DNA from 2 places in the Nonomuraea fastidiosa genome. Region 2 is predicted to be linked to the other one. Evidence: riboswitches for the same ligand, from Rfam matches in the RefSeq annotation. Region 2 holds a riboswitch; the other holds the start of a gene.
The links. A riboswitch is a leader RNA that binds a small molecule or an ion and turns the genes downstream of it on or off. The one in region 2 is predicted to bind S-adenosylmethionine.
Positions count from the first base shown of each region.

Region 1 (14,602 bases), 340 kb from region 2:
AGAACACCACTGAGACCGAGGGCTCTGAGGTTCTCGCAGCCGTCTTCTCTCCGCTCGTGCGTTACGACGAGAACAAGCAGCCGGTCGAGGAGGCCGCCGAGTCGATCACGACTGAGGACAGCAAGGTCTGGACGATCAAGCTGAAGCCCGGCTACACGTGGCACGACGGCAAGCCCGTCACCGCGGCCGACTATGCGCGTGCGTGGAACTACGCCGCGTACCAGGACAACGCCATGTCGTCGTCCTACTTCTTCGGCCGCATCGAGGGCTACGAGGACGTCCACCCGGGTGAGGGCAAGAAGCCGACCGCCAAGGAGATGAAGGGCCTGAAGGTCGTCGACGACCTGACGCTCGAGGTCACCTTGTCCGCGCCGTTCTCGCAGTTCAAGACGATGCTCGGCTACACCTGCTTCTACCCGATGCCGGAGTCGGCGATCGGCCCCGACGGCAAGGTCACGCAGGAGTACGGTGAGAAGCCGATCGGGCAGGGCCTGTTCAAGCTCGACAAGCCGTACAAGAAGGGCACCGACCCGACCATCGAGCTGTCGGTCTACGACAAGTTCCCCGGCAAGAAGCCGTCGAACTGGACCAAGCTCCAGTTCAAGGTCTACACCAGCTCCGAGACCGCCTGGAACGACCTGCAGGCCGAGGAACTGGACATCCACGACTCCCTGCCGGCGACCGCCATCGCCACCGCCAAGTCCGTCCTCGGTGACCGTTACTTCGACGAGCCCGACGCCTCCGTCGGCTACATCGGCGTCCCGCTGAAGTACAACAAGGACTTCGAGAACGTCGACGTCCGCCGGGCCATCTCCATGGCCATCGACCGGAAGACGATCGCCGACACGGTCTTCTCCGGCACCCGCGCCCCCGCCGACGACTTCATCAACCCGGCCATCCCCGGCTACCGCCAGGGCGCCTGCGAGGCGTGCACGTACAACCCGGCCGAGGCCAAGAAGCTGTACGAGCAGGCCGGTGGCCCCAAGAGCATCGAGCTCGGGTACAACGCCGACGGTGGCCACAAGGAGTGGATCGAGGCCGTCGCCAACAACCTGCGGGCGAACCTGGGCATCGAGGTCACGCCGAAGCCGTTCGAGAAGTTCCAGGGCATCCTGGACGCCCTGGACGCCAAGGAGTACAAGGGCCTGTTCCGTATGGGCTGGGCCATCGACTACCCGTCGGCCGAGAACTACCTGACCCCGATCTTCGGCACCGGTGCGATCGCCACCGGCTCCAACTACGGCGGCTACTCCAACAAGGAGTTCGACGAGCTGGTGGCCAAGGGCGACCAGGCGCCGACCGCCGAGGAGGGTCTGAAGTTCTACCAGCAGGCCGACGACATCCTGCTGAAGGACCTCCCCTACATCCCGGTTTACTTCTACCGGAGCAACTTCGGCCACTCCACCAAGGTCAAGAACGTCAAGCTCAATCTGCTGAACCAGATTGAGTGGGCGGACATCGAGAAGGCCTGACGTCGTTCGCCCGGCGGGCGGCTCTTGCCGCCCGCCCGTCGGAGGGCTGAGCTTGGAGGCAGTCACTCGGACCGGCTGAATCACGGACTCCGAGGGCTGCCTCCAAGTGTGTACCGGAGGGCTTAATGGGCCGTTATGTCATCAGGCGCTTGATCCAGGCGATACCCGTCCTGCTCGGCGCCACGCTACTCATCTTCTGCATCGTCTTCGCGCTGCCCGGCGACCCCATCGCGGCACTGTTCGGGGACAAGCGGCCGGATCCGGCCGTGGCCGAGGTGCTGCGCGAGCAGTACCACCTCAACGATCCGCTGCTTCTGCAGTACTGGTACTACATCAGCGGCGTGCTCTTCAGGGGCGACTTCGGCGTCAACTTCGCCGACGTGCCGGTCTCGGAGATGCTCGCCGGCAAGTTCCAGGTCACGCTGAACCTCGCACTGGTCGCCCTGGTCATGGAGGCGCTCATCGGCGTCGGCCTCGGCCTGTGGGCGGCGCTGCGCCGCGGCCGGGCCACCGACACCATGATCCTGGCCTCCACCCTGCTGCTGATCTCGGTGCCCACGCTGGTGACCGGTTTCGTGCTCCAGCTCGTGCTGGGCGTGCAGCTCAGGCAGTGGACGGGCGTGGACATCTTCCCCGTCGCGGGCACGTTCGCGGGCCTGCGCAGCTACCTGCTGCCGGGCTTCGTGCTGGCCGGCGTGTCCGTCGCGTACCTGACCAGGCTCACCAGGACGAGCCTGGTCGAGACGCTGCGGGCGGACTACATTCGCACGGCCGTCGCCAAGGGCCTGACCAGGCGGCGCGTCATCGGCAGGCACGGCCTGCGCAACGCGCTGATCCCGGTGGTCACCTATCTGGGCGCCGACCTCGGTAACCTCATGGGCGGCGCGGTGATCACAGAGACGATCTTCAACCTCCACGGAATCGGCAACCAGCTCTTCACCTCGGTCTACTTGCGTGAGCAGCCGGTTGTCGTCGGGATCGTCACCATCCTGGTGCTGATCTACATCCTGGCCAACCTGGTCGTCGACTTGTTGTACGCCGTGCTCGACCCGAGGATCCGCTATGAGTAACCCAACCCCAACGGGCGGGCCAGGACTCCCGGAGACGCAGACGCTGGTCCCCGACACGGTCGCCGCCCCAGCAACCGAGCCCGAGGGCGGTGAAGGCAAGGGCGGCAAGCCCGCCAGCCTGTGGACCGACGCCTGGCACGACCTGCGGCGCCGTCCGATGTTCATCATCTCGGTGATCATCATTCTGGTCCTGCTGGTCATGTCGTTCTGGCCGTCGCTGTTCAGCGCGATCGACCCGTACAACGCCAGGACCTGCGACCTGTCCACGGCGCGGCAGGGTCCCGGGCCGGGTCACCTGTTCGGCCGCGACAACCTGGGCTGCGACGTCTACGCCAGGACCATCTACGGCGCTCGCAACTCGATCGTCATCGGCGTGCTCACCACGCTCATGACCACGCTCATCGGTGGTCTGCTCGGCATCATCGCCGGTTTCCGCGGCGGCGTGACCGACACGGTCGCCTCGCGGGTCACGGAGATCTTCTTCGCGATCCCCTCGATCCTCGGCGCGCTGCTGATCGCGGCCACCTTCCGCGGCAAGGCCAACAGCATCCTGCTGGTCATCCTGGCGATGACGGTGCTCGGCTGGCCGATGGTCTTCCGTATCATGCGGGCGGCGGTGATCACGGCGAAGAGCCAGGACTTCGTGGTCGCCGCGAGAGCGCTGGGCGCGGGAGCGGGCCGGATCATGTTCCGTCACCTGCTGCCGAACTCGCTGGCGCCGGTCATCGTGGTCGCCACGATCAACCTGGGCACGTTCATCGCCGCCGAGGCGGCGCTGTCGTTCCTGGGCGTGGGCGTGCAGTCGCCGGACATCTCGTGGGGCCTGATGATCGCCGACGCGCGCAACAGGTTCCTTGAGGCGCCGCTGCCGCTGGTGTTCCCCGCCGTGTTCCTGAGCATCACCGTGCTCGCGTTCATCATGCTGGGCGACGCGGTGCGCGACGCGCTCGACCCGAAGCTCAGGTAGAAGGGGGGATCACGTGAAGAAGACGCAAACGGAAGTGTTGCCCGCCGAGGGAGGGCCGGGCGACGGGCCGCTGCTCGCGGTCGACGACCTGCACGTGGAGTTCCACACGCGGGCCGGCGTCGTACGAGCGGTCAACGGCGTGAGCTACACGGTCAACCCCGGCGAGACGCTCGCGGTGCTGGGCGAGTCGGGCTCGGGCAAGTCGGTGACGGCGCAGGCCATCATGGGCATCCTCGACATGCCGCCGGCGGTGATCCCCAAGGGGCAGATCCGCTTCAAGGGCACCGACCTGCTCAAGCTGTCGGAGGAGGCGCGCACGCAGGTGCGCGGCCAGCGGATCGCGATGATCTTCCAGGACGCGCTGTCCGCGCTCAACCCGGTGTTCACCGTGGGCTGGCAGATCAGCGAGATGTTCCGGGTCCACCGGGGCATGTCCAAGTCCGACGCCATGAAGAAGGCCGTCGAGCTGATGGACCGGGTCCGCATCCCGGCCGCCAAGCAGCGGGTGAACGACTACCCGCACCAGTTCTCCGGCGGTATGCGCCAGCGCATCATGATCGCCATGTCGATCGCGCTGGACCCCGAGGTGCTGATCGCCGACGAGCCGACCACGGCGCTCGACGTGACCGTGCAGGCCCAGATCATGGAGCTGCTGGCCGAGCTGCAGCGCGAGAGCCAGATGGGCCTGATCCTCATCACCCACGACCTCGGCGTCGTGGCCGACGTGGCCGACAAGATCGCGGTCATGTACGGCGGCCGCATCGTCGAGCACGCCCCGGTGTACGACATCTACAAGGCCCCCGCGCACCCGTACACCAAGGGCCTGCTGGACTCGATCCCCAGGGTCGACCAGAAGGGCCAGGAGCTGTACGCGATCAAGGGCCTGCCGCCCAACCTGCTGAACCTGCCGAAGGGGTGCGCGTTCCATCCTCGGTGCCCGTTCCGTCAGGACAACTGCCAGACCGACGCCCCCCCGCTGTACGAGATCAGCGGCACGCGCGGCAGCGCCTGCCACTACTGGAGGGAGGTCCTCGATGGCGAGCGGCAGTGAGGCCATCCTGCAGGTACGCGACCTGGTCAAGCACTTCCCGCTGACCCAGGGCATCCTCTTCAAGAAGCAGGTCGGCGCGATCAAGGCCGTCGACGGCGTCTCGTTCGACCTGCACAAGGGCGAGACGCTGGGCATCGTGGGCGAGTCGGGCTGCGGCAAGTCCACGCTGGCCAAGCTGCTCATGGCCTTGGAGCGGCCGACGTCGGGCTCGGTGCTGATCAACGGCCGGGACATCGCCAAGGCCAGGGGCGCCGAGCTCAAGCGCATGCGCCGCAACATCCAGATGGTGATGCAGGACCCGTACACCTCGCTGAACCCCCGGATGACCGTCGGCGACATCGTCGGCGAGCCGTTCGAGATCCACACTGAGGTGGCGCCCAAGGGCGATCGGCGCAAGAAGGTGCAGGAGCTGCTGGAGGTGGTCGGCCTCAACCCCGACCACATCAACCGCTACCCGCACCAGTTCTCCGGCGGCCAGCGGCAGCGCATCGGCATCGCCCGTGGTCTGGCGCTGCAGCCGGAGATCATCGTCTGTGACGAGCCGGTCTCCGCGCTGGACGTGTCGATCCAGGCGCAGGTGGTCAACCTGCTGGAGCGGCTGCAGAACGAGTTCGGCCTGGCCTACATCTTCATCGCCCACGACCTGTCGGTGGTGCGCCACATCTCCGACCGCGTGGGCGTGATGTACCTGGGCAAGTTCGTGGAGCTGGGCAAGGACGCCGAGATCTACGACCGTCCCGCGCACCCGTACACGCAGGCGCTGCTGTCGGCGGTGCCGGTGCCCGACCCCGAGGGGCGCGAGCAGCGGGAGCGGATCATCCTCCAGGGCGACCCGCCCTCGCCGGCCAACCCGCCGAGCGGCTGCCGCTTCCGCACCCGGTGCTGGAAGGCGCAGGAGATCTGCGCGGAGGAGGAGCCGCTGCTGCAGATCAGGCCCGGCATCGGGCACGAGAGCGCCTGCCACTTCGCCGAAACGCACGACGTGGTCCACGCGGGCTGAACCGACACATGGAGACCCCCTGGGGAGCCCCAGGGGGTCTTCGCGTTCTCAGGCCGTGGCGATCAGCGCCGAGCCGTGGCCGAACAGGCCCTGGTTCGCGGCCAGGCCGGCAGCGCGGGTTGGGGCAGGAGCCGCGCCGGGCTTGCTAGGTCGAATCCCCGCGCCGCGACTGGGACCGCAGCACCACCCACCCCGACATCGCGATCGCCAGCACCACCATCCCCGCGACCACCGCCGTCCTGGAGGCGGGGCCGGAGCCGAAGTACGGCCCGGGACGCGGCGGCGCGGCGGTGGGGGCGGCCAGCCTGGCGGCCGCGCGCAGCGCGAGCGCCGCGTTCGCCACCCCGTGACCGTAGGCGGGGCTGTAGCCGTCCTGGCCCGGTCGCCGCCTGGTGCCCATCTCGATGGCCATCCGCACGTGGTACGGCGACAGGTGCGGATGCGCCGACTTGATGAGCGCGGCGATGCCCGCCACCATGGCGGCGGCCGAGCTGGTGCCGTCGCTCACCACGTACGAGCCGTCGCCGTCGGCCGTGACGATGTCCGTGCCCGGCGCGACCACCGACACGTAGTCCTGCCTGTTGGAGAAGCGGGCCACCCTGCCGCGCCGGTCCACCGCGCCCACGGCGATCACCCCGGGGTAGGCGGCGGGGAAGTTCTTCCTGTTCTCCGTGGCGCCGTCGTTGCCCGACGACGCCACGAGCACCGCGCCCTTGGCGATGGCGTACTGGACGGCCTCCTCCTCGGCGGCCGAGCCCTCCCACGCGCCGCTGCCGCCGCCGAGGGACATGCTGATCACGCCGGCGCCGTGGTCGGCGGCGTACCTGATGCCTCTGGCCAGCGCGTCGCGCCAGCTCGGGCGGCTGCGGGCGCGGCGCGGGTCGCCGTTCTCCAGCGTGACCCTGATCGACAGCACCCGGGCGGCGGGCGCGATGCCGAGCACCCCGCCCTTGTGACCCTCGCCGTGCCCGCGGCCGGCGATCAGCCCGGCCATCGCTGTGCCGTGCGGCCCCCAGCGCCGCCCGTTCCCCGATCCGCCGGGTGCGGTCAGGTCGGGGCCCTGGACGACGGCGCCTTTCAGGTCGGGGTGGTCGGCGTTGACACCGGTGTCGAGCACCGCCACCGTGACGCCCTCGCCCTTGGTGGTCCGCCACGCCTCGGACAGGCGCAGCGCGCCGAGCTGCCACTGCCCGGCCCTCGCGGCCGCGGCCACCTCGTCGGCGCCGTCTCCCGCGCCGTCTCCCATGCCGCCGGCGAACGCCGCGGGAGCGCTCCCGGCGAGGAGCGCGGCCGACACCAGGCATGCGACGATCGGTTTCATCGCGTCAGCGCCTGGTGCAGTGCGGTCGCGACCTGGCGGGCGGCGCCGCGCAGGCGGGAGGGGACGGGCGCGCCCGGCCGGTACGCCCGCCCGTCGGCGTACCCGGCCGCCGTCGCCACCACGTAACGCTCGCCCGAGCCGAGCACCACGCCGGTGACGTACTGCCGGTCGCCGAAGCGCGCGGCGGGACCGCCGGAGAACGCCGCCGGCCGCACGGTCGCGGGCCGCCCCGAGCGGTGGACGGGCGTCCCGGGGCCGTCGAGCACGCCGATGCCGGCGGTGACGACGAAGGTCTGCGTGCTGTCGGCGTACGTGGCGCGCAGGGCGACGCGGCAGCCCGGCCGCACGGCGCCGGGCTGGAAGGCGGACGCGCAGGCGGTCTCGGGCGCGACCCCGGCCAGCACGTACGTGACCCGCGCCCCCGACGGGCTGTGCCCAGGCACCAGCGGCGGGAAGATGCGGGCCACCGGCCAGGAGCGCCAGCGTTCGGAGACGGGGGTGACGGGAGCGGGCCAGGCCGCGGACAGCAGCAAGATCAGTACAACGGACAACTGGAACACGTCGACCTCGGCAGGAGGGGAGGGACCTCCGGTCAGCTCGCATTCTGACACGCGTGTGCGCCGACGTAAGGACGCTTCCGTAAACAGTCCGATACGTGGAGTAGTTCCGAACTGTCTTCTATTTCCTATAAGTAGGTGAAAGTCGGACGTGCGCGCCGGGCGGGAGTCCCAGCCGCTGGGCCGCGTCGCCGCAGTTGACCGCGATCGCGATCAGCCCCGCCGAGTCCGTGAAGGCCACCAGCTCGCCCGGCGGCACCGCCGCGTACGTCTCCCGATACGGCAGCGAGAACCGCCGCCGCCCCAGCCAGACCCCCAGCGTGTCGCCCACCCGCACGCCCAGCGCCTGCAGATCGCCCGCGCCGATGGACAACTGCGTGTTGCCGAAGCGGTCCACCGAGACCACCTCGCCCTCCACCGAGCCGTCGCGCAGCACCGTGGTCGGCTCGGGCAGCGTGACCAGCCCGGACACCGGTACCTGCGGCCCTACCTCGGCTAGGGCCAGCCCGCCGTACAGGTGCGCGGCCACCGGCGCGAACACGTCGCGTCCAGGGAACGTCGGGGATGCGGGGCGCAGGAAGCAGTCGTCGTTGCTGATCTCGTACGCCGCCCGCGCGCCGCCGCCGGCGTGCACCGCCCACGACAGCAGCCCGTTGTCGGGCCCGATGAACACCCGGCCGCCCGCCTCGATGGCCACCGCGCGCCGGGAGCCACCCGCTCCGGGATCGACCGCGCCGATGTGGATACCCTCGGGAAGGTACGGAATCGTCTGCGCCAGGACCGCCGCGCCGCGCCGCACGTCGCCCGCGGGGATCAGGTGGCAGACGTCGATCACCCTGGCCTCCGGGGCCAGCCGGGCGATCACTCCATGACAGGCCGCCACATACCCATCCTCTAACCCGTAGTCGGTGAGGAGCGTGATGACAGAGGTCACATTTCGTGACTGTACGTCTCCCAATCCATCGTGAACAGCCGCACTTCGCACATTACGATGGCGAACGGGCCGCGTGCGGGCGGCGAGATCGTCACCCGCCCCTTTCGAGGAGGACACCATGGGAGCACCGCTCAGCGGTGACAATGCTGCCCAGGAACCGTCCCGACGACCACTTACCCAACGCGATCTCGATCTCCTCGCCTTCGAGCGCCAGTGGTGGCGCTACGCGGGCGCTAAGGAGCAGGCCATCAAGGAGACGTTCGGCTTCTCCGCCACGCGCTACTACCAGCTTCTCGGCGAGTTGATCGACCGGCCTGAGGCGCTCGAACAGGACCCCATGCTGGTCAAGCGGTTGCGCAGATTACGCTCTGCGCGCAGGCGTGATCGTGCGGCCAGGAGGCTCGGCATGCGTCCCTGACCCTCTGGGTACGGCAGCCGCGTGAAGAACATCCCTGCAATGGAAGCGATCGTGAACGATCCGGCGGGCGCCGTGATCGGGCTCGACTTCGACGGCACCCTGTCGCCGATCGTGCCCGACCCGGCCCAGGCCGTGATCCATCCGAAGGCGCCCGGCGTGCTCGCCGAGCTGGGCGCCCGCGTCCGTGCGGTGGCCATCGTGACCGGCAGGCCCGCGGCCACCGCACTGGAGCTCGGTCCCGGCCTGGCCGACGTGCCCGGCCTGGTGGTGCTCGGCCACTACGGCTTCGAGCGCTGGGAGGACGGCCGCATCTCCGCGCCACCGCCGCCGCCCGGCGTGCCGCGCGCGAAGGCCGAGCTGCCGCTGCTGCTGGAGTCGCTCGGCGTGCGCGGCGTCAGCATCGAGGACAAAAGGCGCGCCGTGGCCGTGCACACCCGGCGCAGCCCCGACCCCGAGGGCACGCTGGAGGCGCTGCGCGAGCCGCTGGCCAAGCTGGCCGGCGAGCACGGCCTGGTGGTCGAGCCCGGCCGCATGGTGCTGGAGCTGCGGCCGCCCGGCATGGACAAGGGGCAGGCGCTCAGTCTGTTCCTGGCCGAGCGTTCGGCGAGGTCGGTCATGTTCGTGGGCGACGACCTCGGCGATCTCGCGGCGTTCGAGGCCGTGCGCGCGTCCGGGCTGCCCGGCGTGACCGTGTGCAGCGGCTCGGCCGAGGTGACCGCGCTCGCCGAGCGTGCCGACATCGTGGTGGACGGTCCCGACGGCGTGGTGGCGCTGCTCGAAGAGCTGGTCTCGGCGATCGGCGGCACGTGAGCCGCGCTTGCGGGCCGTCCCGCGGTTTTCGCCCTCGGTCGGGACAGGCGGTTTTCAGCCGTCAGTAAGCCGGACTCCGTACAGTGCTCGCATGATCACGTCTCGTTTCGCCGCCGCGGGAGTGGCGGCGGCCGCTCTCGTCTCGCCGTCCCCGGCGGCGGCGCTGTTGACGGCGCTGCCCGCCGAAGCCGCGTCCACCCGCACGCTCGAGCTCAGAGGCGGGCTCACGCTCCGGCTTCCGGCCGAGTGGAGGGTGTACGAGGTCCGCTCCGACTGGACCCGCGTGGTCACCGGCAGGTGCGCCAAGCCGAAGGGGAGCTACTTCACTCCGGGATGCGACGGGTTCTGGATCCTCGGCCCCAAGGCGATCAAGGTGGGGCACGAGAGCTTCAACCCCTACACCGGCAAGACGCCCTTCTACCCCGCGACCGACGTGCAGCTCTGCCCGGCCGACCGCAAGTGGGGCCTGTCCTTCGCCTCGGCGAAGCCGAGGGTGGAGGGGCTGCGCCAGGTCGGCCCGGGGCACAAGGCGGCCTACCGCGAGTGGGCGGTCGTCTGCCGCTCCACCACGGGCAAGGTCAAATCCCGCCTCACCCAGCGCGAGTGGTACCTGCCCCAGACCCGGATCCTGGTCGTGGACCAGTGGAACACGCCGGGCCTTTCCGGCGTGCTGGCGCGCGCCCGGTGGCGCTGAGCACGGCGATGATCTCAGGCCAGGGCTTCGAGCTGGGCGGCGAGCCACTTCTGCGGCGGCAGTGCGGTCGCGGCCGCGCGCAGCCTGTCGCGGCGCATGCGCCGCTCGTCCTCCGGCATCATCAGCGCCTGGTGCAGGGCGGCGGCGGTCCCGCTGATGTCGTACGGGTTCACCATGAGCGCGTGCGGGCCCAGCTCGGCCGCCGCCCCCGCCTCCCGCGACAGCACGAGCGCGCAGCGCGGCGACAGCACGGGGCCCTCCTTGGCCACCAGGTTCATGCCGTCGCGGATGGGGTTGACCAGCAGCACGTCGGCCAGCCGGTAGGCCGCCAGCGAGCGCGGGTAGTCGTCGTCGACGTTGAGTATCAGCGGGTCCCAGTCCTCGGTGGCGTACTCGTCCTCGATCTCCTGGGCGCAGCGCTGCACCGAGGCGGTGTACTCGCGGTATTCGGGCAGGTCGTGCCTGCTGGGGTAGGCGAAGGCGAGGTGCACCACGCGGCCGTGCCACTCGGGGTGTGCGGCGAGGAACGCGCGGTAGGCGATGAGCCCGCGCACGATGTTCTTCGACAGCTCGGTGCGGTCGATGCGGACGATCAGCTTGCGCTCGCCGACCTGCTCCCTGAGCGCGGCCATGTGCGACTCGACGTCGGGCTCGCTGGCCCGCTCCCACAGCGCCGCGCCGTCCACGCCCAGGCTGTGGACGCCGATGCGGGTGGTCCTGCCCGCGTGGGTGACGCTGCGGCCGACCCGGTCGGCCTCGGCGCCGAGCAGCCGCTCGCAGCAGTCCATGAACGCCTGCGCCCACCGGTCGGTGAGGAACCCGGCGTGGTCGGCGCCGAGGATGCCTTCGAGCACCTCTCTGGCGACGTCGTCGGGCAGCAGGGAGAAGTACTCGGGCGGTGCCCAGGGGGTGTGGCTGAAATGGGCGATGCGCAGGTCCGGCCGTTCGGCCCTGAGCATGGCCGGCGTCAGCGTAAGGTGGTAGTCCTGCACCATCACGCGCGCGCCGTGCCCGGCCTCTTCGGCGAGCGCCAGCGCGAAGGCGCCGTTGTAGTCGCGGTAGGACTCCCACTCGCGCTCGAAACGGGTGCCGAAATTGGGCGAGTTGGGGATGTCGTAGAGCAGATGGTTGACGAACCACAGGGTCGAGTTGGCCACCGCGTTGTAGGCGCGGTGGAAGGTGGCGGGCGCGATGTCCAGCATGCGCATCGGGCCCGTGTCGTAGCCGGCGTGGTCGATGCGGCCGCCGCCGGCCAGGCGTACGGCGCTGCGGTCGCCGTCGGACAGCGCGGCGCAGACCCACAGCACGCCGTCGCCCTTGGCCACGCCCGACAGCCCGGAGACGAGACCGCCTCCGCCGCGCTTCATGGTGAGTTCGCCGTCGTCGGAGACGGTGAAGGAGACCGGCCCCCTGTTGGAGGCCAACAGCACGCTGTTCATCCAGGCTCCTTTCGATCATAGGATCCCAGCTATGGCGCTTGATGAGCTAACCGAGGAACTCGCTCGCTCAGCCGCCGCCGGAGACCATCGCGCACTCGGTGAGCTCCTGGCGCGGATAGAGCCCGATGTGATGCGGCATTGCGCCCGAATCCTGCCTTATCACCAGGACGCGGAGGAGGCCTCGCAAGATACGTTGCTGGCCGTCGCGCGCAATATCAGCCGTTTCGAGGGGCGGGCCAGGTTCAGTACGTGGCTGCACATCGTGACGGCCAACTGCGCCCGCACGACGTACCGGTCGCTCAAGCGTCGGGCGGCCGAGCAGAGCTCGGACGAGCTGCCCGTGCAGAAGCCCGACGTGCGGCGGGTCAGCGTGATCGCGGGCTCGCGGCTCGACCTGCTCGACGCCATGGAGGCGCTGGAGGCCGACAAGCCCGATCTCGCGCAGGCGCTGGTGCTGCGCGACATCGTCCAGCTCGATTACAACGAGGTGGCCGAGCAGCTCGGCATCCCGCTGGGCACCGCGAAGTCCCGCATCCACCAGGCCCGCAAATACGTGCAGAGCGTGCTGGGAGAGGACTACCGATGAGACCACCCGTCTCACATCTTGAGACGGGTGGTAATTTCGTCCACTTCAGCGGGTAGAGTCCAATTCAACAACTTCATACAGCTCATCCAGAGGGGTGGAGGGACCGGCCCTGTGAAGCCCCGGCAACCCTCCCGGCTTTCGAGACTCGCGACCTGGCGAGGCCGACCGGGACAAGGTGCCAATTCCGGTTCGCGGTCAAGGTGGCCGCGGGCGAAGATGAGGGAAGGCCTCGCTTCATGTCGCTTGACTTTGGTCCTGCCGTCGGTCTGTCCTGCCGCGAGTGCGGCGCTCGTTACCCGCTGGGTCCCAGCTTCGCCTGTCTGGAGTGTTTCGGGCCGCTTGAGGCGGCCTACGACTTCGGCGAAGTGACCCGCGAACAGATCGAATCGGGTCCCGCCAACATCTGGCGTTACCGGGCGCTGCTTCCGGTGCCGGCCGACGTGACCGAAAAGCCGAATATGAACCCCGGCTGGACGAAATTGGTCAAGGCCGGAAACCTCGGTCGAACGCTCGGAATCAAGTCCCTTTACGTGAAGGACGACTCGGGCAACCCCACCCACTCGTTCAAAGACCGGGTCGTCGCCATGGCCGTGGAAGCGGCCAGGAACTTCGGATTCCACACCCTTTCCTGCTCCTCCACCGGCAACCTCGCGGGCGCGGTCACCGCCGCCGCGGCGCGCGCCGGGCTGGAGGCGTGCGTGTTCATCCCGGCCAACCTGGAGCAGGCGAAAATCGCCATGGCGCGGGTCTTCGGCGGCAAGCTCATCGGCATCGAGGGCACGTACGACGACGTCAACCGGTTCTGCTCGGAGCTCATCGGCGACCCGCTCGGCGACAAGTGGGGCTTCGTCAACGTCAACCTGCGGCCCTACTACGCGGAGGGCTCCAAGACGCTCGCGTACGAGATCGCCGAGCAGCTCGGCTGGCGGCTGCCCGAGCAGATCATCATCCCCATCGCCTCCGGCTCCCAGCTCACGAAGATCGACAAGGGCTTCCAGGAGCTCATCAAGCTGGGGCTCGTCGAGGACACGCCGTACAAGATCTTCGGCGCGCAGGCGGCCGGGTGCTCGCCGGTGTCCACCGCGTTCAAGGCGGGCCACGACGTCGTGCGGCCGGTCAAGCCCGACACCATCGCCAAGTCGCTGGCCATCGGCAACCCGGCCGACGGGCCGTACGTGCTGGACATCGCCCGGCGCACCGGCGGGGCCGTCGAGGACGTCACCGACGAGGAGATCGTGGCCGCCATCAAGCTGCTGGCCTCGACGGAGGGCGTCTTCGCCGAGACCGCGGGCGGCGTCACGGTGGGCGTGCTGAAGAAGCTCACCGAGAACGGCGTGCTCGACCCCGAGGCCCTGACCGTGGTGCTCAACACCGGTGACGGGCTCAAGACGCTCGACGCGATCAGCGACGACGCCGTACCCACGGCCGTGATCCGGCCCTCCCTCGACGCGTTCCGCGCGACTGTCTGATCAATCAGGAAAGGCGACTTTAACCATGAGCGTTTCTGTGCGGATTCCCACCATTCTGCGCACATACACCGGGGGCAACGCCGAGGTCAGTGGCGAGGGCGCGACTCTTCGTGACGTGCTCACCAAGCTCGACGCGGACTACCCGGGCATCGGCGCCAGAATTCTGGATGAATCGGGCAAGATTCGTCGTTTTGTCAACGTTTACGTGGGAGAAGAGGACGTCCGATTCGCCCAGGGGCTCGACACTCCGGCCCCCGACGGCGTTCAGATCTCCATCATCCCGGCCGTCGCCGGCGGCTGAGTGTCGAGGATCACATCCTGAAGGCGCCCCTAGTGGGCGCCTTCTCCTTTTCCAGGCCCAATTCAACGTTGAACGACCTTCGGATGGGTGAAATAGGCTGTTTGCAGATTGACTCTGTTGCCAAACCCCTTGCCACAGGTATGGTCGAGGCGATCGTCCGGCTGATTTTCCGTTAAGTCGGGCGATTACAGGTCTCGCGGAGGAATGGGCGAGATCTGGTAGACCAGTAAGAGGAGTCGGAAGTGGCGCAGGGCACCGTCAAGTGGTTCAACGCGGACAAGGGCTACGGCTTCATCGCGGTAGACGGTGGTAAGGATGTATTCGTCCATTACTCAGCGATCCTGATGGACGGGTACCGATCTCTCGAGCAGGGACAGCGCGTCGAGTTCGAGATCACGCAGGGCCAGAAGGGACCGCAGGCGGAGTCCGTCCGCACTGTCTGATCCACGACCTGGTACGCACCGGGTGGGTTCGCACGGCAGCGCAGTCCGTGCGAGCCCTCATCACTCTTTC
Region 1 covers NZ_CP170570.1:2,400,674-2,415,275, reverse strand. Annotated here, with positions in the region: gene ACFMQL_RS10900 (ABC transporter substrate-binding protein) at 1-1,472, shown strand, start outside; gene ACFMQL_RS10895 (ABC transporter permease) at 1,598-2,542, shown strand; gene ACFMQL_RS10890 (ABC transporter permease) at 2,535-3,509, shown strand; gene ACFMQL_RS10885 (ABC transporter ATP-binding protein) at 3,523-4,560, shown strand; gene ACFMQL_RS10880 (dipeptide ABC transporter ATP-binding protein) at 4,544-5,560, shown strand; gene ACFMQL_RS10875 (S8 family serine peptidase) at 5,706-6,881, opposite strand; gene ACFMQL_RS10870 (hypothetical protein) at 6,878-7,432, opposite strand; gene ACFMQL_RS10865 (SAM-dependent chlorinase/fluorinase) at 7,560-8,372, opposite strand; gene ACFMQL_RS10860 (DUF3263 domain-containing protein) at 8,491-8,790, shown strand; gene otsB (trehalose-phosphatase) at 8,830-9,600, shown strand; gene ACFMQL_RS10850 (hypothetical protein) at 9,692-10,294, shown strand; gene ACFMQL_RS10845 (trehalose-6-phosphate synthase) at 10,309-11,733, opposite strand; gene ACFMQL_RS10840 (RNA polymerase sigma factor) at 11,765-12,319, shown strand; SAM riboswitch class I at 12,399-12,542, shown strand; gene thrC (threonine synthase) at 12,556-13,788, shown strand; gene ACFMQL_RS10830 (MoaD/ThiS family protein) at 13,814-14,089, shown strand; gene ACFMQL_RS10825 (cold-shock protein) at 14,332-14,532, shown strand.
Region 1: linked by a shared signal. The riboswitch ahead of thrC (threonine synthase) and the one ahead of ACFMQL_RS12430 (aminotransferase class V-fold PLP-dependent enzyme) in region 2 are both predicted to bind S-adenosylmethionine.

Region 2 (14,602 bases):
GGATCGTCGCGCCGCAGGTCGAAGTCCACTCCGGAGGCGCGGGCGATGGGGCCGCTGACGCCGTACTGCATGATCTGCTCGCGCGTCAGCACCCCCACCCCCTTGGTACGGGCGATGAAGATCTCGTTGTGCAGGATGAGGTTCTCGATGTCCGGCACCCGGCGGCGGGTCTCGGCGACGGCCGCCGACACCCGATCCAGCCAGCCCAGCGGCAGGTCCTCCTTCAGGCCGCCGACCCGGTTGAACATGTAGTGCATGCGCCCGCCGGAGATCTCCTCCATGACCGCCTGGATGCGCTCACGCTCGTTGAACGCGTAGAACAGCGGCGTCATCGCGCCCAGCTCCAGCGGGTAGGAGCCGAGGAACATCAGGTGGTTGAGCACGCGGTTGAGCTCGGCCAGCAGCGTACGGGCCCAGACGGCGCGCACGGGCGGCTCCATGCCGAGCATGCGTTCGGCGGCGATGACCACGCCCAGCTCGTTCGCGAAGCCCGACAGCCAGTCGTGCCGGTTGGCGAGCATGATGATCTGACGGTAGTCGCGCACCTCGAACAGCTTCTCCGCGCCGCGGTGCATGTAGCCGACGATCGGCTCGGCGGCGGTGATGCGCTCGCCGTCGAGCGTCAGCCGCAGCCGCAGCACGCCGTGGGTGGACGGGTGCTGCGGACCGATGTTGAGGATCATGTCCTCGGTGGCCAGCTCTTTAGCTCCCGCGCCGATTCCGACCACACGTTCCGTCATACGGCCATGCTCCCACCGTCGTCACCGGTGATCCAGCAGGGGGGTTGGTCAAGAGATGGTATGCGATGGCATCCCGTAGGCGGACACGGGGAGGAATAGCTGGAACGGGGGAGAAGGACCATGAAGAGAGTTCTCTTCGATATCGCGGCCCTGATCGCGCGCATCGTGACCGGCGTGATCTTCGTCGCGCACGGATGGCAGAAGTGGCAGGGCGGGCACGCCGCGATCGCGGCGGGATTCGGCGAGATGGGCATCCCGATGCCCGAGCTTGCCGCGGGCTACGCCATGGTCGTCGAGCTCATCGGTGGGGTGCTGCTCATCCTCGGGGCGTTGGTCCGGCCGGTGGCGCTGCTGCTGCTGATCAACATGATCGGCGCGGTCGTCTTCGCGCACTCGGGCAAGGGCCTCTTCGTGGACGAAGGCGGCTGGGAGCTCGCGGGGGCGCTCGCCGCGCTCTGCCTGTTGTTCGTCGCGCTGGGCGGCGGGCGCATCGGCATCGACGGCATCTTCGGCCGCATGTGGCGCAAGCGGCACGAACGCGCGGACGAGGACTTGGCGTCCCAGCAGACGGGCCGGAGCGGCGCCACCTCTGCGGGCTATGGCGCGGGCGGGCCGACCACGCCCGCCAGGTCCGCCACCACCGAGCAGCCGGAGGTGCCTCGGCAGCAGACGGCGCCCCACCACGAGCCTGGTGGGTCCCGGCAGGACCGGGCGAGCCGGCTCAGCGACGACGACATGCGGGAGATCGACTCCCTGGTCGCCGACGAGCCGCCCCAGCACCGCAAGCCGCCGAACCGCTGACTCGCCGAACCGCCGACCTGCCGACCTGCCGACCCGGCGACCCGGCGACCCGGCGACCTGCCGAACCGCCTGACCCGGCGAACTACCGACCCGGCGACCCGCTGACCCGGTGGCCGCCGAGCCGCGCTTCCGGTCTGCGCGTCTGCGGGCTCACGTCCGGAATGAGCGCCCGAGAACCCGGGCGCACGGTCAGCGGGAGACCAGGTCGCGCAGGGCCGACACGAGCCGGTCCACGTGCTCCTGCGTGGTGCCGATGCCGATCGAGGCCCGTACGGCGGAGGCGGTGCCGTCCTCGCAGCCCCCGTCGGAGGCGCCCAGCAGGTGGCGGACGAACGGGTGCGCGCAGAACTTCCCGTCGCGCACCCCGATGCCGTACTCGCCGGACAGCACCTCGGCCACCTCCCGCGCCGAGTAGCCGTCCACGGTGAACGACACGATGCCGACCCGGGGGTGGTCGGGGCCCCACAGCGACAGCTCGCGCACCCCGTCGATCGAGGCCAGCCCGGCGCGCAGCCGGGCGAGCAGCCGCTCCTCCTCGCGGACCAGCTCCGTCCAGCCGGTCGCGGTCAGCGCGTCGCAGGCCGCGGCCAGCGCGATGGCGCCCAGCACGTTGGGGGTGCCGGCCTCGTGGCGCGGCTCGGGGTCGTCGTGCCACTCGACGCTCTCGCCGACCGAGCGCACCGCGCCGCCGCCCTTCAGGTACGGCTCGCCAGCGGCCAGCCAGTCCCGCCGCCCGACCAGCGCGCCCGCGCCGAACGGCGCGTACAGCTTGTGGCCTGAGAAGGCGATGTAGTCGAGGTCGAGCGCGGTGAGGTTGAGCTTCCTGTGCGGTACGTACTGCGCCGCGTCCACGAAGATCCGCGCGCCGTGCCGGTGCGCGATGTGGGCCAGGGCCGCGATGGGCCACAGCTCGCCGGTGACGTTGGATGCGGCGGTGACGACGAGCAGCTTGGGCCCGTCGATGGCGGCCAGCGTCTCGTCGGCGGCGCGGACCGCCTCGCCGGGGAAGGCGGGCGGCGCCAGCCGGACGGCGTTCGGCCAGGGCAGGAGCGAGGCGTGGTGCTCGGTGTCGAAGACGACCGTGGTGCAGCCCTCGGGCAGGCAGCCGGCCAGCAGGTTCGTGGCGTCGGTGGTGTTGCGGGTGAAGATCACCGCGTCGTCGGGGCGGGCGCCGACGAAGGCGCGTACGGTGTGGCGGGCCTGCTCGTAGCGGGCGGTGGTGAGCTGCGATGCGTAGCCCGCGCCGCGGTGGACGCTGGAGTAAGCCGGAAGCGCGGCGGTGACGGCGGCGCTGACCGGCTCGAGACAGGGGGCGCTGGCGGCGTAGTCGAGGTTGGCGTATCCGACCAGGCGGCCGCCCTTGACCGGCACCTCGAGGTCGGCGCCCAGGACGGCGGGGATCGGCCGGCGCTGCTGCGTGGCGGTGGCGGAGCTCTCCTCAGCGGTGGCGGCGCGGCCGGAGTTGAAGATCGTCAGAGTGGACACGGCAAACCTCCTTGGGGACCATCGGGCCCCTGGAAGCAGCCACGGAGCCCGCGCTTGCCCGCCACACCTCGTGACGGACCAGGTCTTCACCCGGGGCACCCCGCCGCGGACGCGAGGGTTGCCGGCCAGCTAGCCGGGGCTTGACGCTGGCGCTCATGACCTACGGGCTGAACTATAACCGACGGCCCGGCAGAAATCGCAAGGGCGAACTTATGTGACCTCCGACTCGTTGCTACCGGATATCCGACAGCTCCCGAGTCATGGAGGTACCCGATGCTCGACTGGGTGGCCGACCCGCAGATCTGGATCGGCTTCTTAACCCTGGTCGCCCTGGAGATCGTGCTGGGGATCGACAACATCATCTTCATCTCCATCCTCGCCGGGAAGCTGCCGCCCGAGCGGCGCGACCGCGCCCGGGTGCTCGGCCTCGGCGCGGCCCTGGTGAGCCGGTTGCTCCTGCTGCTCGGCCTGTCGTGGGTGGTGCGGCTCACCGATCCGCTGTTCGCCGTCTTCGGCCATGAGATCTCCGGACGCGACCTGATCCTGCTGCTCGGTGGCCTGTTCCTGCTCGGCAAGAGCGTCACCGAGATCCACCACAACATGGAGGCACCGCACGAGGAGGAGGGCGGCAAGAAGGTCGCGGCCACCTCGTTCGCCTCCGTGATCCTGCAGATCATGGTGCTGGACATCGTCTTCTCGCTCGACTCGGTGATCACTGCGGTCGGCATGGTCGACGAGCTGGGCGTGATGATCGCGGCCGTCATCGTGGCGGTGGCCGTGATGCTCTTCGCGTCCGGGCCGATCAGCCGGTTCGTCGACAGCCACCCCACGATCAAGATGCTGGCGCTGGCGTTCCTGGTGCTCATCGGCGTGATGCTCGTCGCCGAGGGTCTCGACCAGCACATCCCGAAGGGTTACATCTACTTCGCGATGGCGTTCTCTGTCGTGGTGGAGCTGCTCAACATCCGGGTACGGAGCAGGCACGCGAAGAAGGAGCAGGTCACTCCTAAGATGAAATAGTGGGCTTTGATCCTTGGAATCCGGATTTCGTAGCGCACCCCTACGGGGTCTACGACGAGTTGCGGCGCGAGTCGCCCGTGACGTACTTCGAGCCGACCAATCAGTGGCTCATCGCGCGGCACGCCGACGTGAACGCGCTGCTCAGAGACCGCCGGCTGGGCCGCTCGTACCTGCACGTGGCGACCCACGAGGAGTTCGGCAGGCCGCCGGAGCCGGAGTTCCAGGAGCCGTTCTGGCGCGTGATCAGGGCGGGCATGCTCGACGTGGAACCGCCGGTGCACACGAGGCTGCGCCGGTTGGTCTCCAAGGCGTTCACGCCGCGCATGGTCGAGTCGCTGCGGCCCCGCGTCAGATCCATCGCGCGTGAGCTGGTGGACGCGTACGTGGAGAAGGGCGGCGGCGACCTCATCGCCGAGGTCGCCGAGCCGCTGCCGGTCACCGTCATCGCGGAGATGCTCGGCATCCCCGAGAGCGACCGCCACCTGCTGCGCCCCTGGTCGGCCGACATCTGCGGCATGTACGAGCTCAACCCCACCCTGGAGGCCCAGCACACCGCCGTACGCGCGGCGTCGGAGTTCGCCGACTACCTCAAGGCCCTGGCCGCCGAGCGCCGCGCCGCTCCCGGCGACGACCTCATCAGCGCGCTCACCCAGATCGACGAGCTGACCGAGGACGAGCTGGTCGGCACCTGCGTGCTGCTGCTCAACGCCGGTCACGAGGCCACCGTGAACGTCACGGGCAACGGCTGGTGGTCGCTGTTCCGCAACCCCGGCGAGCTGGCCAGGCTGCGGGCCGATCGCTCGCTGCTGCCCACCGCCGTCGAGGAGCTGCTGCGGTGGGACACGCCGTTGCAGATGTTCGAGCGGTGGGTGCTCGAGGACATCGAGGTGCACGGCGTACGCATCCCGCGCGGCTCCGAGGTGGCCCTGCTGTTCGGCTCGGCCAACCGCGACCCCGAGGTGTTCGACGACCCTGACCGGCTCGATGTGGGGCGCGCCGACAACCCGCACATCTCGTTCGGGGCCGGCATCCACTTCTGCCTGGGCGCGCCGCTGGCCAGGATCGAGCTGGCCGAGTCGTTCGGCGCGCTGCTCGACCGCACGGCCGAGCTGGAGCTGCGTGAAGAGCCCGAGTGGAAGCCCGGGTACGTCATCCGCGGCCTGCGCGCACTCCAACTCACCGCCATCCCCGCCTGAGCACCCCGCTTCAGCCGCCCGCCCCTCCGCCACCCCGCACCCCTGCCGGCCCATGCGCCTGCCGGCCGGGCCGCCTCCTGTCCCGTGCGCCTGCCGGCCCAGCCGTCGGCCACCCCAGTGTCGGTCGGTCACCCGACCGTCGCCTGGATGGCCACCGGGCTCAGGCGCGGCTCACACGGGGGGCGCCTCGCCAGGCGTGCGCGGCGGGCGGCGCGTGCGGCACCGGTGGGCAGCGGGCAGCGAGCGAGCGACGCGTGGCGGGCGAAGCGGTCATTTGCGCCTCGAAAAGGGCGGGTTCACTTGGTCTGGCTGAGCCAGCCGAAGCCGCCGAGGCCGGTCGCCTCCAGCAGCTCGCCCTCTTCGGAGGCGCGTGCCAGGGCGCGGAGGTAGCCGCGCGGGTCGGTGCGGGCCAGCTCAAGGGGCGGGCGCGCGCCGGTCAGCCCCAGCTCGCGCAGCGCCTCGCGCTGTGTGGACAAGGTTGTGGATATCGCGCCGGCCCGCCGCCCGGCCTCGGCGCACGCGTCGAGTGCTACGTGTGCGGTGATGTCGCAGCTCCCGTCGGGTACGGGGGTCACGACCGACCCGTCCCGGTATCCGGTCAGCGTTCCACAAGGTGGACGGTTATCCACAGGATGTGCATAATCGATGGCGATCGCCCTGCCCCTGGTGAGGCGTACGAGGACGGAGGCCCACGCCTCGTCGCGCGGCCTGCCGATCTCGGCCCGCGTGCCCACCCGGGTCAGCGGCCACCACCGGTCGAGCCACTCGCGGTCGGCGGGATGCGGCGGGTCGCCCAGGCGCTCCTCGCCCGTGGAGACGTTCACCATCACCACCCGCGGCCCTCGCGAGGTCTGCTCGACCACGTCGAGCGGTACGTTGTCGAGCCACTCGTTGGCGATGGCCAGCCCGGTGACGGCGTCCGGCAGGCTCCTGGACCAGACGATCTCCTCGGGCAGGTCGTCGGGCCGCGGCGACAGGTCCACGGCCGTGACCCGCAGCCGGTCGCGCAGCCCAGGCTCGGCGCGTTCGAGCACGCGGGTCACCAGCACGCCCTCACCCGCCCCGATGTCGACCAGGTCGAGCACGTCGGGCTTGCCCAGCTCGGCGTCCACTTCCGCGAGCAGCGTGAGCACCGCCTCGGCGAAGGCCGCGGACGCGCTGACCGAGGTGCGGAAATGGCCTGAGGGGCGTTCGCGGAGGTAGAAGCCCTCCTCGCCGTACAGCGCGCGCTCGGTCGCGGCGCGCCAGGTGAGCCACATGTCTGGACTATCTCATGACTTACATTGGAGACGCACTGTCATCGAATGACTACGAGACGTTGCGAAGTTGCGGTAGCGTTTACCTGTTGTCACTGAGTGATTGCGCTGCGCCAACCCCCAAGTGGTGTGGCCTTTCACTCGCCGAACCAGCACCCGCGGTATGACGCCGCGAAAGAGAGGAGCCCTCGTGCTGAAGAAGATCTTGGTCGCAACCGGAGCCGTCGCCATGCTCTCGCTGGCCGCCCCGGCGCACGCCGACATCACCAACGGCACCGGCGGCGTTATCTCCGGCAACCAGCTCCACGTCCCGATCGTCGCCCCCATCAACGTCTGCGGCAACGCGATCGCCGTCATCGGCTTCGCGAGTGCGGGCTGCAAGGGCGGCGCCAACGCCTACGCGCCCAGCCACCACTGAGCGACATGGATGAGCCCGGGCCGGTGTAGGCCGGCCCGGTCCTTATCCCGGCGGATCAGTCGGCGGTCGACCCGCCGGCGCACTCCCAAGGGGTCATACACAGTCGCGGGCGTCGGGTCCTGAAGGACTCGGCGCCCGCTGCCATTGCGATGGCCCCTCTCCTCATCTCTTCCGACAGGGGGTGCACCGTTTTGTCTGCCCTTGCCCCTTTTGTCGTTAACTCAACGCGCGGCAAAACACCGGTCACACTCGCCGCTCCGCGAGACGGTTACGCTGGTCGGCAGTGCCATCACGTTGGTCAGGGGTGAGACGTCATGGACGCAGGGGACCGCCCGGCACGGCTGGCCGTCGGCGTGCTGGGCGCCGGCAAGGTGGGTTCCGCCCTCGGCGCGGCGCTCGCGCAGGCAGGCCATCGGGTGGTGGCCGCCAGCGGCGTTTCCGACCGTTCCCAGCGGTGGGCCGCCGAGCGGCTCGGCGTCTCGCCGTCCAGGCCCGACGAGGTGGTGGCGGCCGCCCAGCTCGTCCTGCTGACGGTGCCCGACGACGCGCTGCCCGACCTGGTCGGCGGGCTGGCCAGCACGGGCGCCGACCTGCGGGGCAAGATGCTCGTCCACACCAGCGGCGCGTACGGGCTGTCGGTGCTCGACCCGGCGGCCGAAGCGGGCGCGCTGCCGCTGGCGCTGCACCCGGTGATGACGTTCACCGGCCGCGACGACGACCTCAACAAGCTCACCGGCATCTCCTACGGTGTCACCGCGCCCGACGTACTGCGTCCCGTCGCCGAGGCGCTGGTGATCGAGATGGGCGGCGAGCCGGTCTGGATCGCCGACAGCGACCGCCCGCTCTACCACGCGGCCCTGGCCGGGGCCGCCAACCACATGGTCACGCTCATCGCCGAGTCGTCCGACCTGCTGCGCCGCATCGGGGTCGAGCACCCCGGCAGGATGCTGGGGCCGCTGCTCGGTGCCGCGCTCGACAACGTGCTGCGGCTCGGCATCGCGGGGCTGACGGGTCCGGTCGTCCGCGGCGACGCCGGCACCGTACGCAAACATGTCGACGCGCTCATCCTGGCCGCGCCCGAGGCGGCGGACGCCTACATCGCGCTGGCCAGGCTCACCGCGGACAGGGCGCTGGCCGCGGGGCTGCTCAAGCCGGAGGAGGCGGAGCGGCTGCTCGACGCGCTCGGGGGCAATATATGGACCTGACCGTAGCGTTCGGAGGGCACTTATGGAGCTGATCGTCGCCAGAAACCGGGAAGAGCTGGTCAAGGCACGGCGTAGTGGCACGGTGGCGCTGGTGCCCACCATGGGCGCGCTCCACGAGGGGCACAGGTCGCTGATCAGGCTGGCCCGGGTGCGCGCCGATCAGGTCGTGGTCAGCATTTTCGTCAATCCTCTACAGTTCGGCCCTAACGAGGATTTTTCGCGTTATCCCCGTACATTTGATGCCGATCTGGACGTGTGCCGGGCCGAGGGCGTCGACGTCGTCTTCCACCCCTCCGCCGAGGAGATGTACGCCCCCGACCGCCAGGTCAGCGTCTCCGCCGGCGAGATGGGCCGCATCGTCGAGGGCGCCGCGCGTCCCGGCCACTTCGACGGCGTGCTCACGGTCGTGCTCAAGCTGTTCAACCTCGTGCAGCCCGACCTCGCGGTCTTCGGGCAGAAGGACGCCCAGCAGCTCGCGCTCATCCGGCGCATGGTCGCCGACCTCGACCTGCCGATCGAGATCCTCGGCGCCCCCACCGTACGCGAGCCCGACGGCCTGGCCATGTCCAGCCGCAACCGCTACCTGTCCGACGAGGACCGGCAGGTGGCGCTGACGCTGTCGCGGGCGCTGCGGGCCGGTGCCGCCCGGCTCACCCCCGCCGAGATCCGCGCCGAGGCGCGCAAGGTGCTCGACGAGGCCGGGCCCGCGCTCGACGTCGATTACCTCGCGCTGGTCGATCCGGCCACGTTCGTCGAGGTCGGCGACGACTACGAGGGCCTGGCCGTGCTCGCGGTGGCCGCCAGGGTCGGCACCACCCGGCTCATCGACAACGTCACGCTCACCCTCAACCCGCGAACCACCACTCCCGCCTGACCGAAACGACGGCCGCTGAACACGGGCGCGGCGCGAGGGCCACGCAGCCCGCCACCGGAGCGCGCCGCGCCCGCCTTCCGCGCCGCCCGCCTGCCCGTCTGGGGAGCGCCGCGCCTGCCTTCCGCCCGCCCGTCTGTCCGTCTGGGGAGCGCCGCGCCTGCCTTCCGCGCCGCCCGCCTGCCCACCTGAGAAGTGCCGCGCCCGCCTGCGCACCCCGGGGCATGGCCACGCCGAGCCAGGCGTTATCGTCATAGTGACGAAATCGCCTCAGTGAGGAGACCCCCATGAGTGCACCGGCGATTCCCCTGCGTCTGACCGCGCCCAGCCCCGGCTGGACCGTGGACGCGGACGTGGTCGTCGTGGGCTCCGGCATCGCGGGCCTGACCGTGGCCCTGCACTACGCCGAGCTGGAGCCGGAGGCCAAGGTTCTGGTCGTCACCAAGGACCAGCTGTCGTCCGGCTCGACCCGCTGGGCGCAGGGCGGCATCGCGGCCGTGCTCGATCCGCGTGACACCCCCGATGAGCACCTGAACGACACGCTGGTCGCCGGTGTGGGGCTGTGCGACGTACGGGCGGTGCGCACGCTCGTCACCGAGGGCCCGGGAGCGCTGCGGCGGCTGATGGAGCGCGGCGCCCGCTTCGACCGCACCCCCGAAGGCGAGCTCCAGCTCACCAGGGAGGGCGGGCACCGGCGGCGCAGGATCGTGCACGCGGGCGGCGACGCCACGGGCGCCGAGGTGCAGCGGGCCCTCGTCGAGGCGGTGCGCGCGGCCTCGATCGAGGTGATCGAGCACGCCCTGGTGCTCGACCTGCTCAAGGACGCCCAGGGTCGGGCCAGGGGAGTGACCCTGCACGTCATGGGCGAGGGCGCGCGCGACGGCGTGGGCGCGGTGCACGCCAGGGCGGTGGTGCTGGCCACCGGCGGCATGGGCCAGGTCTACGCGGTCACCACCAACCCGGTCGTCTCCACCGGCGACGGCGTGGCGCTCGCGCTGCGGGCCGGCGCCGTGGTGCGCGACATCGAGTTCGTGCAGTTCCACCCCACGGTGCTGTGGCTGGGCGAGGGCTCGACCGGGCAGCAGCCGCTGATCTCCGAGGCGGTCAGGGGCGAGGGCGCGTACCTCATCGACCACGAGGGCGAACGGTTCATGACGGGCGTGCACGAGCTGGCCGACCTCGCGCCGCGCGACGTCGTGGCCAAGGCCATCATGCGCAAGATGCGCGAGAGCGGGCGCGAGCACGTCTACCTCGACGGCCGCCACCTCGGCCGCGAGACCTGGGAGTCGCGCTTCCCCACCATCTACGCGGTCTGCCGCGAGCACGGCATCGACCCGGCGAGCGAGCCCATCCCGGTCGCGCCCGCCGCGCACTACGCGAGCGGCGGCGTCCGTACGGACCTGCGCGGCCGTACCTCCATCGAGGGCCTGTACGCCTGCGGCGAGGTCGCCTGCACGGGCGTGCACGGCGCGAACCGGCTGGCCTCCAACTCGCTGCTCGAAGGGCTGGTCTTCGCCGAGCGCATCGCCGAGGACATCCACGCCTCGCGCCCGTCGCCCGGCGACCCGGTGCCGGGCACCGGCCACGAGGGCCTGGTGGACCCGCGGGTCAGGCCGCGGATCCAGGCCCACATGAGCAACGGCGCGGGCGTGCTGCGCAGCCGCGACTCGCTGCTGCAGACCGCGCGGGCGCTGCGCGACGCCCGCTGGACGCCGGTCGCGGTGCCGCCGTGCACCGAGTCGTGGGAGGCCACGAATCTGCTCACGGTGGCCACCGTGCTCACCGGCGCGGCGGCGGCCAGGCTGGAGACGCGCGGCTCGCACTGGCGCGAGGACCACGAGGTGCGCGACGACAACGAGTGGCTGGGCCACCTGGACGTGACCCTGACCGAGGAGGGGCTTCGCATGACGTACACGCCGCATGGGGACGCGATGCCGGCGCGCCTGGCGCAGGAGCTGACGGCGGCCGGGCTGGACCCGGCCGAGGTGGACGCGCTGATCGGCCGCGCGCTCGACGAGGACCTGCAGGAGGCCGGCGACGTGACGAGCCTGGCCACGATCCCGGCCGGCCGGCGGGCGGTGGCCGACGTGGTGGCGCGCAAGGACGGCGTGGTCGCGGGGCTCGCGGTGGCCGAGGCGGTGTTCGTCCGGCTGGGCGCGGTACGGGCCGAGCGGGCGGCCAAGGACGGCGAGCGGGTCAAGGCGGGCGACGTGCTGATGACGCTGGAGGGTCCCGTACGCGGGCTGCTGACGGCCGAGCGCACCGCGCTCAACCTGCTCACCCACCTGTCCGGCGTGGCCACGCTGACCGCCCGCTGGGTCGAGGCGATCCGCGGCACGGGCGCCCGGGTGCGCGACAGCCGCAAGACGCTGCCGGGGGTGCGGGCGCTGGAGAAGTACGCGGTGCGCTGCGGCGGCGGCGTCAACCACCGGATGTCGCTGTCGGACGCGGCGCTGATCAAGGACAACCACGTGGTGGCGGCAGGAGGCGTGGCCGAGGCGTTCAGGGCGGTCAGGGAGCGGTATCCGGACCTGCCGATCGAGGTGGAGATCGACCGGCTCGACCAGCTCGAACCGGTGCTCGACGAGGGGGCCGAGCTGATCCTGCTCGACAACTTCACGGTCGAGGACACGGCGCGTGCCGTACAAGTCGTGAAAAATCGGGCGAAAAATAGGGTTGCTCTTGAAGCGAGCGGGGGATTGACCTTGGAATCGGCCCGTGATGTGGCGGACACTGGCGTCGACTACCTTGCGGTGGGCGCGCTAACGCACTCAGCGCCGGCCCTGGACATCGCACTTGATCTGCGGGGGTAATTGATGCTGCTCACGATCGACGTCGGCAACACGCACACGGTGTTGGGGTTGTTCGAGGGCGAGGACGTCATCGAGCATTGGCGGCTCGCCACCGACGCCCGGCGCACCGCCGACGAGATCGCGGTCGTACTCCAAGGTTTGCTGGCCCAGTCGCCGCTGCTGAAAGGGGCCGACGTCGACGGCATCGCCATCTGTTCCACCGTGCCGAGCGTGCTGAACGAGATGCGCGAGATGTGCCGCCGCTACTACGGCGACGTGACCGCGGTGATCGTGGAGCCGGGCATCCGCACCGGGGTGCCCGTACGCATGGACAACCCCAAAGAGGTCGGCAGCGACCGCATCGTGAACGCGCTGGCCGCCATCGACCAGTACGGCGGCCCCTGCATCATCGTCGACTTCGGCACCGCCACCTCGTTCGACGCGGTCTCCGCCAAGGGCGAGTACGTCGGCGCGGTCACCGCGCCCGGCATCGAGATCTCCGTCGACGCCCTGGCGGCGGCCGGGGCGCAGCTCCACAAGGTCGAGCTGGTCAGGCCGCGCTCGGTCATCGCCAAGAACACGGTGGAGGCGCTGCAGGCCGGCATCATCTACGGCTTCGCCGGCCAGGTGGACGGCATCGTCGAGCGCATGGCCGCCGAGCTCGCCGACGACCCCGACGACGTCACCGTGGTGGCCACCGGCGGCCACGCGGCGCTCGTGGTGGGCGAGTCGCGCTCGATCGACGTGCACGAGCCGTGGCTGACCCTCATCGGGCTGCGGCTGATCTACCACAGGAACGCCGGCTGAGCGCGTACGCAAGGAAAAGCGGCCCTCCGCCGAGTGCGGAGGGCCGCTCGCTTGCCGGTTGATGTCAGCCCCTGGCGCTGAAGATGTAGTCCCAGTTGCCGCACCGCGTCGGCCACGCGCGGCGCTCGGGGCCCGCCTGGCAGACCTTCACCCGCACGCCCGAGACGTCGAAGACGCGGAAGCGGATGAGCTTGGAGTTCGGGTAGCCGCAGTACTTGTCGGTGTAGACCGTGTCCCAGCCGCCGCGGAACTCGCGGGCCTGGAAGGTCACCCACGCGCACTTGCCGCCCCGGCGGTAGCTGCGGGCGTCGCGGTCGTACAGGCGGCCCCGGACGACGGCCGTGTTGTCGCGCCGGCCGTCCCAGTTGACCCGGATGGTGCCCTCGGCCTTGGCCAGCCTGTTGCTCGAGTAGGTGCTGAACGACTCGACGCTGTCGCGAGGGCCGAACGAGGACGCCTGGGCGGCGGTGGGAAGTGACAGGGCCAGCGTGGTCGTCGCAGCCGCGGCCAGGAGCCCTGTGGCGATCTTCTTGAACATCTTCTCTCCTTGAGCTCCCCTTGGGCCGATTCCCTACCGGCTCCCCCCTGAGCTCGTAAGAAAGATGTAAAGCAGGGCTCTTGCAGAGGATCTACAGTGCGCCGACCAGCACTTGCAGAGGATCTACATCAGGCCGACGAGCCTTTCAGTTCGCCATATCCCCTACCCTTTGATGGTGTGAGCGACGAACTTCCCGAGCAGATGCGCATCCGGAGGGAGAAGCTCGACCGCCTTCGCAGCGAGGGCGTCGACCCTTACCCGGTGAACTTCCCACGTACGGCGACCAACGCCGAGGTCAGGGAGAAATACCAGGGCCTGGAGCCCGACACCTCGACCGGTGACAAGGTCGCGGTCGCGGGGCGCGTCATGCTCAGCCGCGTGGGAGGCAAGCTCTGCTTCGCCACCCTGCGCGACGGCAGCGGCGATCTGCAGGTCATGATCTCGCTCGACAAGGTGGGCGAGGAGTCGCTGGCCAAGTGGAAGCGCGACGTCGACCTGGGCGACCACGTCGGCGTGATCGGTGAGGTCATCACCTCGCGCAGAGGCGAGCTGTCCATCCTCGCCGACTCCTGGCAGATCACCGCCAAGTGCCTGCGCCCGCTGCCGGAGAAGCACATCGGCCTCACCGACCCCGAGGCGCGGGTCCGCCAGCGTTACGTCGATCTCATCGTCAACGACGAGGCCAGGAAGATGGCGCGCATCCGCAGCGCCACTGTGCGCGCGGTGCGCGACTTCTGGCACGAGGAGGGCTACCTCGAGGTCGAGACGCCGATGCTGCAGCCGATCCACGGCGGCGCGGCGGCCCGGCCGTTCAAGACCCACATCAACGCCTACAACATGGAGCTCTACCTTCGCATCGCGATCGAGCTCTATCTCAAGCGTCTTGTGGTGGGCGGCATCGAGAAGGTCTTCGAGATCAACCGCAACTTCCGCAACGAGGGCGCCGACTCGACGCACAACCCCGAGTTCACGATGCTCGAGGCGTACGGCACCTACCTCGACTACAACGACATGGCCGACCTGACCCAGCGCATGTACCAGAAGGCCGTCGTGGCCGCGCTGGGCACCACGGTGGTCGTGCACGACGGCGTCGAGATCGACCTCGGCCTCAAGGAGTGGCCGCGCATCACCCTGTACGGTGCGGTGTCGGAGGCCGTGGGCGAGGAGATCACCACCTCCACCTCCCTTGAGGAGCTGCGCAAGATCGCCGACCGCCGCGAGGTCCACTGGGATCCGAAGTGGGGTCCGGGCAAGCTCGTGCAGGAGCTGTTCGAGGCGCTGGTCGAGCACACGCTGGTGCAGCCGACGTTCGTCATGGACTACCCGCTGGAGACCTCGCCGCTGACCCGCCAGCACCGCGACAACCCGCTGCTGACGGAGAAGTGGGACCTCATCGGGTTCGGCACCGAGCTGGGCACCGCCTACTCCGAGCTGATCGACCCGATCGAGCAGCGGCGCCGCCTGGTCGAGCAG
Region 2 covers NZ_CP170570.1:2,740,863-2,755,464, reverse strand. Annotated here, with positions in the region: gene ACFMQL_RS12440 (NADH-quinone oxidoreductase subunit D) at 1-740, opposite strand, end outside; gene ACFMQL_RS12435 (DoxX family protein) at 861-1,541, shown strand; gene ACFMQL_RS12430 (aminotransferase class V-fold PLP-dependent enzyme) at 1,731-3,026, opposite strand; SAM riboswitch class IV at 3,072-3,187, opposite strand; gene ACFMQL_RS12425 (TerC family protein) at 3,300-4,046, shown strand; gene ACFMQL_RS12420 (cytochrome P450) at 4,046-5,242, shown strand; gene ACFMQL_RS12415 (SAM-dependent methyltransferase) at 5,539-6,501, opposite strand; gene ACFMQL_RS12410 (chaplin family protein) at 6,689-6,916, shown strand; gene ACFMQL_RS12405 (DUF2520 domain-containing protein) at 7,231-8,121, shown strand; gene panC (pantoate--beta-alanine ligase) at 8,144-8,995, shown strand; gene ACFMQL_RS12395 (L-aspartate oxidase) at 9,280-11,805, shown strand; gene ACFMQL_RS12390 (type III pantothenate kinase) at 11,809-12,591, shown strand; gene ACFMQL_RS12385 (hypothetical protein) at 12,656-13,129, opposite strand; gene lysX (bifunctional lysylphosphatidylglycerol synthetase/lysine--tRNA ligase LysX) at 13,307-14,602, shown strand, end outside.